Regions from separate parts of the Enterobacter huaxiensis genome, predicted to be linked through region 2. Evidence: predicted binding sites of a transcription regulator. Region 2 holds the regulator's gene; each other region holds the start of a gene.

Region 1 (4,779 bases), 2.0 Mb from region 2:
TCTACCAGCGCGTCGCGACGGGAGCGCTGGCGTTTGTCAGCGAGAAGGGGGAAACCTCCGTGGGCGAGCTGCCCGCGCCCGGTACGCTCTATTTCCAGCGCTTCGGTGGTCTTAATATCGCATAAGGAGTGAAAATGCCGGTTTATCAAATTGACGGCCTGACGCCGGTCGTTCCTGACGAGAGCTATGTGCACCCGACGGCGGTGCTGATTGGCGACGTGATTCTGGGCAAGGGCGTTTACGTTGGCCCGAACGCCAGCCTGCGCGGTGATTTTGGCCGTATCGTGGTGAAAGACGGTGCCAACATCCAGGATAACTGCGTAATGCATGGCTTCCCGGAGCAGGACACGGTAGTTGAAGAGGACGGGCATATCGGCCACAGCGCCATTCTGCACGGCTGCATCATCCGCCGTAACGCGCTGGTGGGCATGAACGCGGTAGTGATGGACGGCGCGACGATCGGTGAGAACAGCATCGTCGGCGCGGCAGCGTTTGTAAAAGCGAAAGCGGAAATGCCCGCCAACCACCTGATCGTTGGCAGCCCGGCAAAAGCGATTCGTGAGCTGAGCGCGCAGGAGATAGCGTGGAAGAAGCAGGGTACAAAAGAGTATCAGGTGCTGGTGGAGCGCTGTAAGCTCACGATGCATCAGGTTGAGCCGCTGCGCGAGGGGGAAGAAGGGCGCAAGCGGCTGACGTTTGATGAGAATTTACGCCCGAAGTCTGCCACGTAAAAAGAGCGTCAGTTAGCTCGCGCTGGCATAACCCCTAAAGGAAAAACATAAATGCCCTTCCGGGCATTTATGTTTTGGCTACTCTCATGACGTGCCGTTTAAAAAGGCCTGTCGCTACACGTGCATCAGTGGAAAAACAGGGCAATCAAAATAATAATTGGAATGGGTACCCCTAGAAAGAACAGTAATAAAGAGCGCATTTAAAACCTCCCGCATTTTTAACGATTATAAATCACGTTGACGACCACCGAAGGTCGCGCACAGGCTGGCGACAAAGGCACCTGCCAGCAGAGAAATGAACGTCCAGAGCATCAGATAGCTCGTGGCTTTGCGTGCGGCATCCGCAGCCTGCTGAGCTTTCTCCTTCGTTTCTTTTAATTTAGCCTGGGCTTTGTCATAGGTACTCTGCACCCGCTGTTCAGCCTCCTGCTGGCTGATACCCGTATTTTGAGCGATCAACCGAGCGACATACTGACGATCTTCCTGGGGCAAGGTCCCGCTGGTAATGCTGTTTACAAATATCCCCGACACCTCGCTCAGCTGTGCAGGAGAGACGGGCTGTTGAGATGCTGAAGGCGTTGCCGGAGCGGCTGGCGATGCGGGAGCGTCGGCGTTGCCTGGGGCATTCGACCTGAACATCGAATTGACGAAATACTGCATCGACGAACCCTGTTCGTCCTGGGACCCGTTAGCCATGCTCGCGGCACCCGCCGCCGTAGTTAGCGCTGCTCCGCCGGCAACATTCCCCACGATTTTAGCACCTCCTCCGATGACGGAGCTTACGGCGCTTGTGAACAGCGCAGCGGATATGAGCGCCGCGACGGCCCAGGCTAAAAATCCATGTGCAGTATCGCGAAAATAGACTTCATCGCCGCGCGTATCGACCCATTTGGTGCGCAGCCGCCCGGACAGATAGCCGCCCATTCCTGACGCAACAATCTGAGTGAAAGTTAACCATGCTATAGCGGCAATACCCACCGTACCTGCGTCAAGCCCGCGACTTTCCCATGGCGAAACAGACGTAAGACCTAACCCGGCACCCAGGATAAGTAAAATCAAAGAGAGAGAGGCCGCCGCTGCTGCGCCGGCGAAGATTGCGCCCCATGATACAGCGCTGCTGCTCGCGGCGGGCAGCGTCAGACGAGCGTCGGGAGTCGTGCTGTTTATGGCGCTTTCGTGAATGTGAGTCATAACGGTTGTCCTTTAAATAATATATGCGTTCGGAACCAGGAACTTATTGAAGAAACAGGAAATATAACCACCTTCAACACCTGTGCTCTAAAGGAGCCGGGTAGTCCATTTATAAAAAGAAATCCGGTAAAACGTGAAAAAATTCCCATCAGGATGGAAATTCATTCCTTGCACTAAGAAGAGTAGATGATTTTTCGCTAAATGGATTTTGAACTTTAAAAATCCGCTACCGACTCACAACGGCAGCAGAATTATTCAGCATCGGCATCGCGGATGAATAACCGATCTGGTCAGAGACAGGTGAATACGTTTTAAACGCCAGCAGAACGTTCAGGGGGCTGTAATAACGGGGCGGGAAACAGCCATTAAAAGTGGCTACGCTAGCCTGCCTGCTGGCAAAAGGCGAATCAGGCATTGAGTTCGTCTAAATGCTTCAGCAGATCATGGCATGTCTCTTGTAACTCGTTGATCATTCTCGCCACATGGAAACCGTCGCACACGGAGTGATGGACAAGAACGGCGAGTGGCAACAGTATTTTCCCCTCCTGCTCAACGTATTTCCCAAGCGTAAACATGGGGGTGAAAAAATTCTGCATCTTCGCGACGTTGGTATCAAAACTGGTAAAACTTACCCAGGGGATAGCCGATACGAAAAATATATTTTCCGGAGACTCGCCCTTCGGCCAGTAAGCAACGTTGTTGCCATAGCGGGCAACGTCTGCTGAATAGGCGTCCAGGAAGTGGAGAATATTGCCATCATAAGGGCTCCATAAGGATGAGAACGTTTCCGTCTCATTATGGAAAATGGTGTAGCTGGGGTGGACTTCATTCCAGACTATAAGTTCACCATCCTTCATGGCCATACGGAATTCAGCATGCCGGTTCACAGCCTGTGAAAGGAGAAAAATTATTGTAGGGTAAAATTTCCAGCCAAACTTTTTTGTATTTTTTAGCAGCCCGGTAATGTCTAACTGAACGGTCTGGCTGAACGTGCATTGCGCAAAAGACTGAAAGACCTCGAAATGCTCCTTTCTTGCCCAGCGGGATAGGTCAACAGGGGTATATTCTGGGGCTGTTTTTTTCATTTATTAACCTTTTTGAGCAATCGTAAATCAGATGTTTATCTGATTTTTCAGGAGGTAAGCAAGGGTACAGGCACTGAACCGCTTGGGTTGCGAACGCTGCTGTGAGAGTAGCGTATCCCTGTACGGCTGGAAAGGAAATGTGCCCTGCGAAACACATTTTGGCTGCAACGTTCGCCAGGTGCTGTTATACTGTATATAACCACAGTAAAAGGGGCGTATCATGGCTGTTGAAATAAAATATGTTGTCGTAAGAAAAGGTGAAGAGAAAATGACATTTGCCAGCAAGAAAGAGGCTGACGCTCACGACAAACTGCTCGATATGGCGGAAGCGTTCACCGACTGGCTGTTGCAAAGCGGTATACAGCTGGATGAAGCGCAGGCTGAGGATCTTGGGCTGCATCTCGCCGAGCAGAAAGAGGCCGTGCAGCATATTCTGCGTACCAGCAGGCTCCCCGATCTCAACGCCCCGGCGGGAACAGATCGCACGGACTCTGAAGCGGCTGACGGGAAAAAAATCAGAGCCGTGAAGGCTGCCTGATCGCCCGTGCCCATCTTCATTCAGGGGACGTCTCGCTGCCGTTCCCCCGAATGATGCTCAGAGAGGTGTGATTGAAGATCCCCTCGCGATCCAACCTATAACCCAAGATCGCTTAAAGAAGGATGGTCATCTGGACGTCTGCCCAGCGGCCAGTGATACAGACGCTCTGATTCTTCGATCGGCATGTCATTTACGCACGCGAAACGACGCGTCATCAGGCCATCCTGGTCAAACTCCCAGTTTTCATTGCCGTAAGAACGGAACCAGTTGCCCGAATCATCATGCCATTCATAGGCATAGCGCACGGCAATACGGTTTTCTGTAAACGCCCAAAGCTCTTTGATCAGGCGATAGTCCAGCTCTTTTTTCCATTTGCGGTCCAGGAAGGCCTGGGCTTCTTCGCGGTTAGCGGCAAATTCCGCACGGTTTCGCCATTTTGTATCCACGGAGTAGGCGAGGGCAACTTTTGCGGGGTCGCGGCTGTTCCAGCCATCTTCTGCCAGCCTGACTTTTTCGATAGCCGTTTCACGGGTAAAGGGCGGTAACGGTGGGCGTGTGTTCATCTGAATGACCTCTGGTTGATAGTATGTAGACAGATCTGTCTACTTGCGTTAATCTAGGCCTGAAAAATAACGCTGTCAACAACTCAATTGAGGCTGGAACGTGGTGAAAACATCCATTGCGAATAAAGACGAAAAAATTAGCGTCAGAGAGAAAATAGTACTAACCGCGCATGAGCTGTTTTATTCCACGGGGTTTAAAGCAACGGGTGTAGATACCATCATCAGGCAGGCTCACGTGACGAAAGTAACTTTTTATCGTCATTTCCCCAGTAAAAATTTGCTCATTCTTGCCTATTTGCATTATCGGCACGAAATATGGATAGACTGGTTTGAGACCGCGCTGCGCCTGAATGTTGACAAAGGGAGAACTGCGTCGGATGCCCTGGCAGCAACGCTTCACGCGTGGTTTGTGATGCCTTCATTCCACGGTTGCGCATTTATCAACGCCAGCGCAGAAGCGAAATCCGAAGAGGTTGAAAACGAAATAAAAGAAATTTGCCGCAGCCATAAATTAGAGACGAAAGAAAAAATTGCGGCCCTGACGGCTATTTCCGATGAACAACGCCTTAATGAAATTATGTTACTGATCGACGGAGCCATCATTCATGCCCAGATGGGAATGGATGTCGATGCGGTTATTCACGGGCTGAAGAGTGGGCTGGAGAAAATAA
Region 2 (4,779 bases):
TTTAAAGCGTTTTTGAATAATAACTACGTTGGCCTGGTGCTGTTTTTAGGGCTGGCGATGAGTTACTTTTCATAAAAGTACGGCAGCCGAATGGCTGCCGTTTTGTTTTCTCCCTCTCCCCGTGGGGGAGGGCATCAGGCCGCTGACGACATCACTCGTCCTGCGTCGCGCTCTCAATCGTCAAACGCACGTCCGAGGTAATCAGCTCGGCCAGCATCTGATAAATCTTCAGCGTCTCTTCCGGCTCGGCATCACCCGTATCACTGATAAACCCTTCGTCACGCAGCGTCAGAACCAGCGAGCTGAACACCGCTTTGTCGAAGAACTCCGGTGCGTTAATGCCGTGCAGAACAGACAGGCGCTGTGCCAGCGTCCGGCTCTCTTTTTCCAGCGTACCGCGGTTGATGGACGGATTCGCACTCAGCAGCCAGAAGGTAATGGCGTAGCGCTGCAGCGTTTCACGCGCACCGGCTGCCAGCAGCTGCAAAGTACGTGAGCGTGACGGATTGATGAGTAGCTCGTCATTGTTCAGCGTAATCAGCCCCTGACGACGCATCTCTTCCGTCATTTTATCCAGCTCAACCGCCAGCTCATCCTTACTCCAGCGCAGGAACAGCTCTGCTTTCAGCATCGGGTAGATGGCCTCGAGATGGCGCAGCAGTTCCTGACGTGAAATACGGCGATGCTGGGTAATAATGGCCGCCATCAGCGACGGCAGCATCAGCATGTGCGTGATGTTGTTACGATAGTACGTCATCAGCACGGCCTGCTCGCGAGGCAGAATGATGATGTCGCCGATAGTGTCTTTCTCGACTTCGAACTTGTTCATCTGCAGCGCGTGATCGATAAGCTCGCTGGCGGTCGCAGAAGGCGCAGTTGAATCAACCGAATACGGTACGTTGCGCATAATGTCCAGGTAGCAGTCGATCTGCTCGGTCAGCTGCTCGCGGGTCAGCGAACGCTGGCGGGAGGCCAACAGCGCGGTACAGCACAGGTTCATGGCGTTGGCCGCACCGGCGTTGTTAATTCGCACCATCAGCTCAGCGGCAATGCCGTTGACCGTTGGCGTCAGCCAGGCCGGACGCACCGCTTCGATAGGATCGATAGACTCACGCCACTCCGGGACATGATTGTTCAGGTACGTCATCAGCGGCATGGGTTCGCCAAAGTTTACGTAGCCCTGACCAAGGTTGCGCAGCTTGCTCAGCCCGCGCAGCATCTGCGGCAGGCTCTCTTTCTCTTTAGTCGCACCGCGCAGCTCTTTCGCGTAGGTGCCCACTTCCATCACGTGCTCATAGCCAATGTAGATAGGGACAAGCGTAATCGGACGCGTACCGCCGCGCAGCATGGCCTGGATGGTCATCGACAGCGTGCCGGTCTTCGGATCGAGCAGACGGCCGGTACGAGAACGGCCCCCCTCCACGAAGTACTCAACGGAATATCCACGGCTGAACAGCTCGCCCAGATATTCACGGAATACGGTGGAATAGAGCTTGTTGCCCTTGAAGGTACGACGAATAAAGAACGCACCCAGGCGGCGGAAAATCGGGCCCGCTGGCCAGAAGTTCAGGTTGATACCCGCCGCAATGTGCGGAGGTACCAGGCCCTGGTGGTAAAGCACGTAGGAGAGCAGCAGATAGTCCATGTGACTGCGGTGGCAGGGCACATACACAATCTCGTGGCCGTCATGCGCCAGCTGGCGCACGCGCTCGGCGTTATGGACGTTAATCCCCTGATAGAGACGGTTCCAGGTAAAACTCAGGATACGATCGGACAGACGAATCATCTCGTAGGAGAAGTTCGCGGCGATCTCTTCCATCAGCGCAATGGCGTTCTGCTGTGCTTTCTCGTGGGAAATCTTTTTACTGCGCGCTTCGTCTTCAACCGCGCGAGCAATCGCTTTGGAGGCCAGCAGCTTGTTGAACAGATCCTGACGCGCCGGAAGGCGTGGCCCAACGGCCGCCAGGCGCTGGCGTGCGAAGTGCATACGCGCTACGCGAGCCAGTTTTTGCGCAATGATCTTATCGGTCCCGTGCTCGTCCGCCATGCGGCGAAGGGAGACGGAAGGGGAGAAGCGCACAAAGCTGTCGCGCCCAAGCCAGGAGACCGCGAAGAATTTCTGGATGCCGTTAAGCATGCGCAGCGGTGGATTCTCTTCACCCTTTTCGCGGCCCGGACGGCGGCCAAACATGACGGAAACCGGCACCATCTGCACATCCAGGTCAGGATTGCTACGGTGCAGGTCGAGGTAGTCATGGAACAGCTTGATGGACTCTTCTTTCGGCGTGTAATAGGTGAACACGCGCGGCCCGCCGTGGATAAACACGTAGCGTGGCAACAGCGTGCCATCGACTTCCAGCGGTTCAAGCGGGTCGGGTAAATCATGCGCCAGACACTGGGCGCGAAGCGTCAACAGGTCTGCCTTAGAGTTATAAGGCAAAACGTACATAATAGGGCGCGACGTATCGAGCCCTAATTCCAGCGCGGGTTCTGCTGGGATAGACTTACTTTTTACCAGGACGCTTAATGGTAAATTAAGTAATTTGTAGTAAATTCGTGGCCAGCCGGACATAAACGATGTAAAGCCTCTGGTTAATAATGCAATTGCTGCGCAAGGATAACAGAAAGCGCGCAAAATTTCTGTTGTTACCCGTCATACTTCGGCTACAGCGAAACGCGCTGCTGCTAGAGTTACTGACGCTATTTCCAATAAAAGGTTCTATTAATGGCCAATAATACCACTGGGTTTACTCGAATCATCAAAGCTGCCGGCTATTCATGGAAAGGTTTCCGTGCCGCATGGGTCAATGAAGCCGCATTTCGCCAGGAGGGCGTTGCCGCTATCGTCGCGGTTATCATCGCCTGTTTCCTTGACGTTGATGCTATTACCCGCGTACTGCTCATCGGTTCCGTACTTCTGGTGATGATAGTGGAAATTCTTAATAGCGCTATTGAGGCCGTTGTGGATCGGATTGGCTCGGATTTCCATGAGCTCTCAGGCCGCGCGAAAGACATGGGGTCTGCCGCTGTGTTACTGGCGATTATCACTGCGGCTATCACCTGGGTCACGCTGCTTTGGTCGCATTTCCGATGAGCCTCGTAGAATAATTAAGTCCCTGGTTTTTTGTGCAGTTTTTGGTTCCAAATTCGCCTTTGACTGTATATACTCACAGCATAACTGTATATACACCCAGGGGGCGGAATGAAAGCGTTAACGACCAGGCAGCAAGAGGTGTTTGATCTCATCCGGGATCACATCAGCCAGACGGGTATGCCACCCACGCGTGCGGAAATCGCACAGCGTCTGGGCTTCCGTTCTCCAAATGCTGCTGAAGAACACCTTAAAGCGCTGGCGCGTAAAGGCGTGATTGAGATTGTTTCTGGTGCTTCACGCGGCATCCGCCTGCTGGTGGAAGAAGAAACGGGTATCCCGCTAATTGGCCGTGTTGCCGCAGGTGAACCCCTGCTGGCACAGCAGCATATCGAAGGACACTATCAGGTCGATCCTGGCATGTTCAAACCGAGTGCGGATTTCTTGCTGCGCGTCAGCGGAATGTCCATGAAAGACATCGGTATTCTCGATGGCGATCTGCTGGCGGTACATAAAACGCAGGATGTGCGTAATGGCCAGGTGGTAGTGGCGCGCATTGATGACGAAGTGACCGTTAAGCGCCTGAAAAAGCAGGGCAATACGGTACAGCTTCTGCCAGAAAATAATGAATTCTCACCTATCGTGGTGGATCTCCGTGAACAGAGTTTCTCCATTGAAGGTCTGGCAGTGGGTGTTATCCGCAACGGTGAATGGCTGTAATCTCTTCCTGACAGGCTGCGGGTCTCCGCAGCCTGATTGACTTTCCACTCCCGGTATTTTTCATGTCACTGCTGACGGCTTCTGATAAGGCACTGTGGCGTCTTGCGCTGCCGATGATTTTCTCCAATATCACCGTTCCCCTATTGGGGCTGGTGGATACGGCGGTCATTGGTCATCTGGATTCACCCGTTTATCTGGGCGGCGTAGCGATTGGCGCAACGGCAACCAGCTTCCTCTTTATGCTGCTGCTCTTTTTGCGTATGAGCACCACAGGCCTGACGGCACAGGCGTATGGCGCCAAAGACCCGCTGCGCCTGGCGCGGGCGCTGGTTCAGCCGCTCATTCTCGCGCTCGGCGCAGGCGCCTTAATCGTATTGCTGCGTACGCCGCTGATCGATCTGGCACTCCATATTGTGGGCGGCAGCGAGGCGGTACTTGAGCAGGCGCGGCGCTTCCTCGAAATTCGCTGGCTCAGCGCACCCGCCTCACTGGCAAACCTGGTCCTGCTGGGCTGGCTGCTGGGCGTTCAGTATGCCCGCGCGCCGGTTATCCTGCTGGTAGTGGGAAACCTTCTGAACATCGTGCTCGACCTCTGGCTGGTGATGGGCCTGCACATGAACGTGCGGGGCGCGGCGCTGGCGACGGCCATTGCGGAATACGGCACGTTTGTCATCGGCCTGTGGATGGTCTGGCGCGTGCTGGCCATGCGCGGCATCTCCCTCGCGATGCTGAAAACCGCATGGCGCGGCAACATCCGCAAGCTGCTGGCGCTTAACCGTGACATCATGCTGCGCTCGCTCCTGCTTCAGCTCTGTTTCGGCGCGTTGACGGTCTTTGGCGCCCGTCTTGGGCCTGAGATCGTTGCGGTCAATGCGGTACTGATGACGCTGCTTACCTTCACGGCTTACGCGCTTGATGGCTTCGCCTATGCCGTTGAGGCGCACTCCGGGCAGGCCTACGGGGCGCGA
Region 3 (4,779 bases), 730 kb from region 2:
CGACGTATTTTTCGCTCATGTGAAGTGTCCCAGCCTGTTTATAAACGGCTTAAAAAGTGTTCTAGGGGGAAATAGGTTGCGCGAGATTATAGAGATCTGACGCACTAAAAACCAGTGTTTAGCGCCCTGAGCCTGAGTTTTTACATGCTTTATGCTACCCGCCGCCGGAGAAAGTGGTATTCTCAAAGGCATCTCGCAAGCCTGACTTGTGGTAACTATTAACCTGCTAACCCTGTGACCTGCAACATTGTTTTGCAGTGCATCGACAAGGAGACTTATCGTGTCTGAACTGTCTCAGTTATCTCCACAGCCCCTGTGGGATATTTTTGCCAAAATCTGCTCTATTCCGCACCCTTCCTATCACGAAGAACAGCTTGCCGAACATATTATGGGCTGGGCGAAGGAAAAGGGCCTGCACGCCGAGCGTGACCAGGTTGGCAACATTCTGATCCGTAAACCCGCAACTGCAGGCATGGAGAACCGCAAACCGGTTGTGCTGCAGGCGCACCTGGACATGGTTCCACAGAAAAACAACGATACCGTTCACGACTTCACTAAAGATCCTATCCAGCCGTACATCGACGGTGAGTGGGTGAAAGCGCGCGGCACGACCCTGGGCGCGGATAACGGTATTGGTATGGCCTCTGCACTGGCAGTCCTGGCGGACGACAGCGTTGAGCATGGTCCGCTGGAAGTCTTGCTGACCATGACCGAAGAAGCGGGCATGGACGGGGCGTTCGGTCTGCAGGCTAACTGGCTGCAGGCGGACATTCTGATCAACACCGACTCCGAAGAAGAAGGCGAGATCTATATGGGCTGTGCGGGCGGGATCGACTTCATCTCTACCCTGCCGCTGTCCCGTGAAGCCATTCCTGCTGGCTTCGAGACCTTCAAGCTGACGCTGAAAGGGCTGAAGGGCGGCCACTCCGGCGGCGATATTCACCTGGGCCTGGGCAACGCCAACAAACTGCTGGCACGTTTCCTGGCGGGCCACGCGGCCGAGCTGGATCTGCGTCTGGTAGATTTCAACGGCGGCACCCTGCGCAACGCGATCCCACGTGAAGCCTTCGCCACCGTCGCCGTGCCTGCTGCGAAAGCAGACGAGCTGAAAAAACTCTCCAGCGTTTATCTCGACATCCTGAAAAACGAGCTGTCTGAGAAAGAGAAAAACCTGACCGTGGTGCTGGAATCTGTTTCTACAGATAAAGCGGCGCTGACCGCACGGTCACGCGACGGCTTCGTTCAGCTGCTGAACGCAACGCCAAACGGCGTGATCCGCAACTCTGACGTCGCGAAAGGCGTGGTCGAAACCTCGCTGAACGTGGGCGTAGTGACCATGGCTGAAGACAGCGCGGAGATTATCTGCCTGATCCGCTCTCTGATCGACAGCGGCAAAGAGTACGTGGTGAGCATGCTGGAATCCCTGGGCACGCTGGCAGGCGCGAAAACGTCTGCAAAAGGCAGCTACCCGGGCTGGCAGCCGGATGCAACCTCTCCGGTCATGGCGCTGGTGCGTGAAACCTATCAGCGTCTGTTCAACAGCACGCCGAATATTCAGGTTATCCACGCCGGTCTGGAATGTGGTCTGTTCAAGAAACCGTATCCGGAGATGGACATGGTGTCTATCGGGCCAACCATCACCGGCCCGCACTCGCCGGATGAGCAGGTTCATATCGAAAGCGTTGGCCACTACTGGACGCTGCTGACTGAACTGCTGAAGGCGATCCCAGTTAAGTAACACCCTCACCCCAGCCCTCTCCCAAAGGGAGAGGGTGAAAAACCTCTCGCCACCGGGCGTTTTACAATCCCAAAACCAGCTGCCGCTCTAACTGCGGATCCAGCAGCGTGACGTGCAATCCCACCAGCCTCACCCCGCGCCCGCCTCGTCGTTCTTCCCATGCCTTTTTCGCCGTCGCGATAAGATCCTCTTTATTCAGACGCGGCCAGACGTGTTCCTGCGTGGTCTGCTGAAAATCGTTGAATTTTAACTTGATCCCCTGACGTGCGATCAGCAGGTCCGGTTTCACCTTGATTAAGCGCCGCTCCAGCTCGGGATAGAGCTGCTCTGTGATAATGGTCTCGCAGTCAGACCAGTCGTGGATGTCTTCAATTAACGTGCGTTCAACCCCAACGGATTTTCGCAGCCGTTCGCTGTTTACGTCACGATCGTCAATGCCCTGGCTGCGCTCCCACAGCACGCGGCCAAACTTCCCGAAGCGCTTGAGCAGCATGGCGAGGTCGCTTCGCTGTACGTCTTCACAGGTGCGCAGCCCCATGTTTTCAAGCTTTGCGGCCGAGACTTTACCCACCCCCGGAATTTTGCCAAGCGGCAGCGTCTTTAAAAACGCCGGAACCTCTTCAGGGGTGATGACGTACTGGCCGTTGGGTTTATTTAAGTCGGACGCGATTTTAGCGAGAAACTTCACCGGCGCGACCCCCGCTGACGCGGTCAGGTTCAGCTCGTTGAAAATGGTCTGGCGAATTTCCTGAGCCATCAGCGTGGCGGAACCGTGGCAGTGCAGGCTGTCAGTCACATCGAGGTAGGCTTCATCCAGCGAGAGGGGTTCAATCAGTGACGTGTAACGCGAGAAGATCTCCCGGATATGCACCGACGCTTCCTTGTACGCCTCGAAGCGGCCGGGCAAAAGGGTGAGATGCGGGCAGAGCTTGAGCGCCGTCGCGGTCGGCATGGCGCTGCGCACGCCAAATTTGCGCGCGGGGTAGTTGGCGGTGCTGATCACACCGCGCTGAACGCGGCTGCCGCCAATGGCGATGGGAATATCCCGCAGCGCCGGGTTGTCTCGCATCTCCACTGCGGCAAAAAAGCAGTCCATATCGACATGGATTATTTTGCGCATAGTAAGCCCTCACTCATCACTGGATAAGTATACAGTAAATAAATGAGGGTTGAGAAGCGGATGTAAGAACGCCGGGTGAAGGCTTTGCCTTACCCGGCCTACAAAAACTTAAATAATGCGCTGCTGTTCACGGGCCATTCTTTTTTTCCGGGCATCGCAGGGTTCCGGGCAGTCGCAAACCTTTTCCATACCGAGAGATGAAATCCCCCCACAGCTGCCCTGAATGCTTTTACGCTTAACGATCCAGCCTAAAGACATACCGAATACCACCAGCACAAACACGGCGAATGTTGCCAGAAACGTCACCATCATTAGCCTCCAAAGTCATCGAGCATGATGTTTTCGTCTTCCACGCCAAGGTCGTGAAGCATCTTGATCACGGCGGCGTTCATCATTGGCGGCCCACACATATAGAACTCGCAGTCTTCCGGGGCCGGGTGCTGCCTGAGATAGTTTTCATACAGCACGTTGTGGATGAACCCCGTGTAGCCGGTCCAGCTATCTTCCGGCTGCGGATCGGAGAGCGCCACGTGGAAGGTAAAGTTCGGGTTCTCACGCGCGAGCTGTTCAAACTCCTCGTCATAGAACATTTCCCGCAGCGAACGCGCTCCGTACCAGAAGCTGATTTTACGCTGGCTGCCAAGCCGCTTGAGCTGGTCGAAAATATGCGAGCGCATCGGCGCCATACCGGCACCGCCGCCGATAAAGACCATTTCCGCGTCGGTATCTTTAGCGAAGAATTCCCCGAACGGGCCGGAAATCGTCACCTTGTCGCCCGGCTTGAGTGACCAAATGTAGGAAGACATAATGCCCGGCGGCGCGTCCGGCACGTTAGGCGGCGGCGTGGCGATACGCACGTTCAGCATGATGATGCCTTTCTCTTCCGGATAGTTTGCCATGGAGTAGGCGCGCAGCGTTGGCTCCTTCACCTCAGAGACAAAGCGGAAGAGATTAAATTTATCCCAGTCGGCACGGTATTCGTCCGGTACGTCGAAATCAGTATACGCCACGGTATGCGCCGGGCACTCAATCTGGATGTAACCGCCCGCCCGGAACGGAACGCTCTCTCCTTCTGGAACGCGAAGCTTCAGCTCTTTAATAAAGGTGGCTTTGTTATCATTGGAGATAACCTCGCACTCCCATTTTTTAACGCCGAAGATCTCCTCCGGGAGCTCGATTTTCATGTTCTGGCGCACCGCGACCTGGCACGCCAGCCGACAGCCCTCTTTTGCCTCGCGTTTCGAAATGTGCGAAAGCTCGGTTGGCAGGATATCGCCGCCGCCCTCCTTCACTTTTACGCGGCACTGCCCGCAGGAGCCGCCTCCGCCGCAGGCTGAGGAGACAAAAATCCCGTTACCGGAAAGCGTGTTAAGCAGCTTGTCGCCGGCAGGCGTGCGGATCTGATTCTGCGGATCGTCGTTGATATCAATAACGACATCGCCTGCGTTCACCAGCTTCGCGCGTGCGGCCAGAATCAGCCCCGACAGCACCAGTACAATCAGCGTGAACATCACCACGCCAAGAATTATTTCCATCTGTTAGCCCTTATAGCTGCACACCGGAGAAGGACATAAAGCCCAGCGCCATTAGCCCGGTGGTGATAAAGGTGATCCCTAAGCCGCGCAGCCCTGCGGGCACGTTGGCATATTTCATTTTTTCGCGGATCCCCGCCATGGTGACAATCGCCAGCATCCACCCGATACCGGAACCAAAGCCATAAACAACCGACTCGCTGAAGTTGTAGTCGCGCTGAACCATGAACGACACGCCACCGAAGATGGCGCAGTTCACCGCAATCAGCGGGAGAAAAATCCCCAGGGCGTTGTAGAGCGAGGGGAAATACTTATCGAGGATCATCTCAAGGATTTGCACCAGCGCGGCAATCACCCCGATAAAGGTGATGAAGTTCAGGAAGCTGAGA

What was found. The regulator LexA, encoded in region 2, represses DNA repair genes until DNA is damaged. The targets are predictions, from matches to a motif close to TNCTGTATGTACATACAGNA.
Region 1: the regulator LexA is predicted to act here: its motif matches at 3,195-3,214, upstream of D5067_RS12275 (YebG family protein).
Region 3: the regulator LexA is predicted to act here: its motif matches at 2,876-2,895, upstream of dinB (DNA polymerase IV).

The regions. Positions count from the first base shown of each region.
Region 1 covers NZ_CP043342.1:2,577,977-2,582,755, reverse strand. The annotation lists gene paaX (phenylacetic acid degradation operon negative regulatory protein PaaX) at 1-125, shown strand, start outside; gene paaY (phenylacetic acid degradation protein PaaY) at 135-731, shown strand; gene D5067_RS12285 (hypothetical protein) at 957-1,922, opposite strand; gene catA (type A chloramphenicol O-acetyltransferase) at 2,330-3,007, opposite strand; gene D5067_RS12275 (YebG family protein) at 3,228-3,545, shown strand; gene D5067_RS12270 (nuclear transport factor 2 family protein) at 3,641-4,108, opposite strand; gene D5067_RS12265 (TetR/AcrR family transcriptional regulator) at 4,212-4,779, shown strand, end outside.
Region 2 covers NZ_CP043342.1:4,539,452-4,544,230, reverse strand. The annotation lists gene ubiA (4-hydroxybenzoate octaprenyltransferase) at 1-75, shown strand, start outside; gene plsB (glycerol-3-phosphate 1-O-acyltransferase PlsB) at 152-2,572, opposite strand; gene D5067_RS21680 (diacylglycerol kinase) at 2,726-3,094, shown strand; gene lexA (transcriptional repressor LexA) at 3,203-3,811, shown strand; gene dinF (MATE family efflux transporter DinF) at 3,874-4,779, shown strand, end outside.
Region 3 covers NZ_CP043342.1:3,811,191-3,815,969, forward strand. The annotation lists gene gpt (xanthine phosphoribosyltransferase) at 1-19, opposite strand, end outside; gene pepD (cytosol nonspecific dipeptidase) at 281-1,738, shown strand; gene dinB (DNA polymerase IV) at 1,800-2,858, opposite strand; gene nqrM ((Na+)-NQR maturation NqrM) at 2,967-3,170, opposite strand; gene nqrF (NADH:ubiquinone reductase (Na(+)-transporting) subunit F) at 3,170-4,393, opposite strand; gene nqrE (NADH:ubiquinone reductase (Na(+)-transporting) subunit E) at 4,404-4,779, opposite strand, start outside.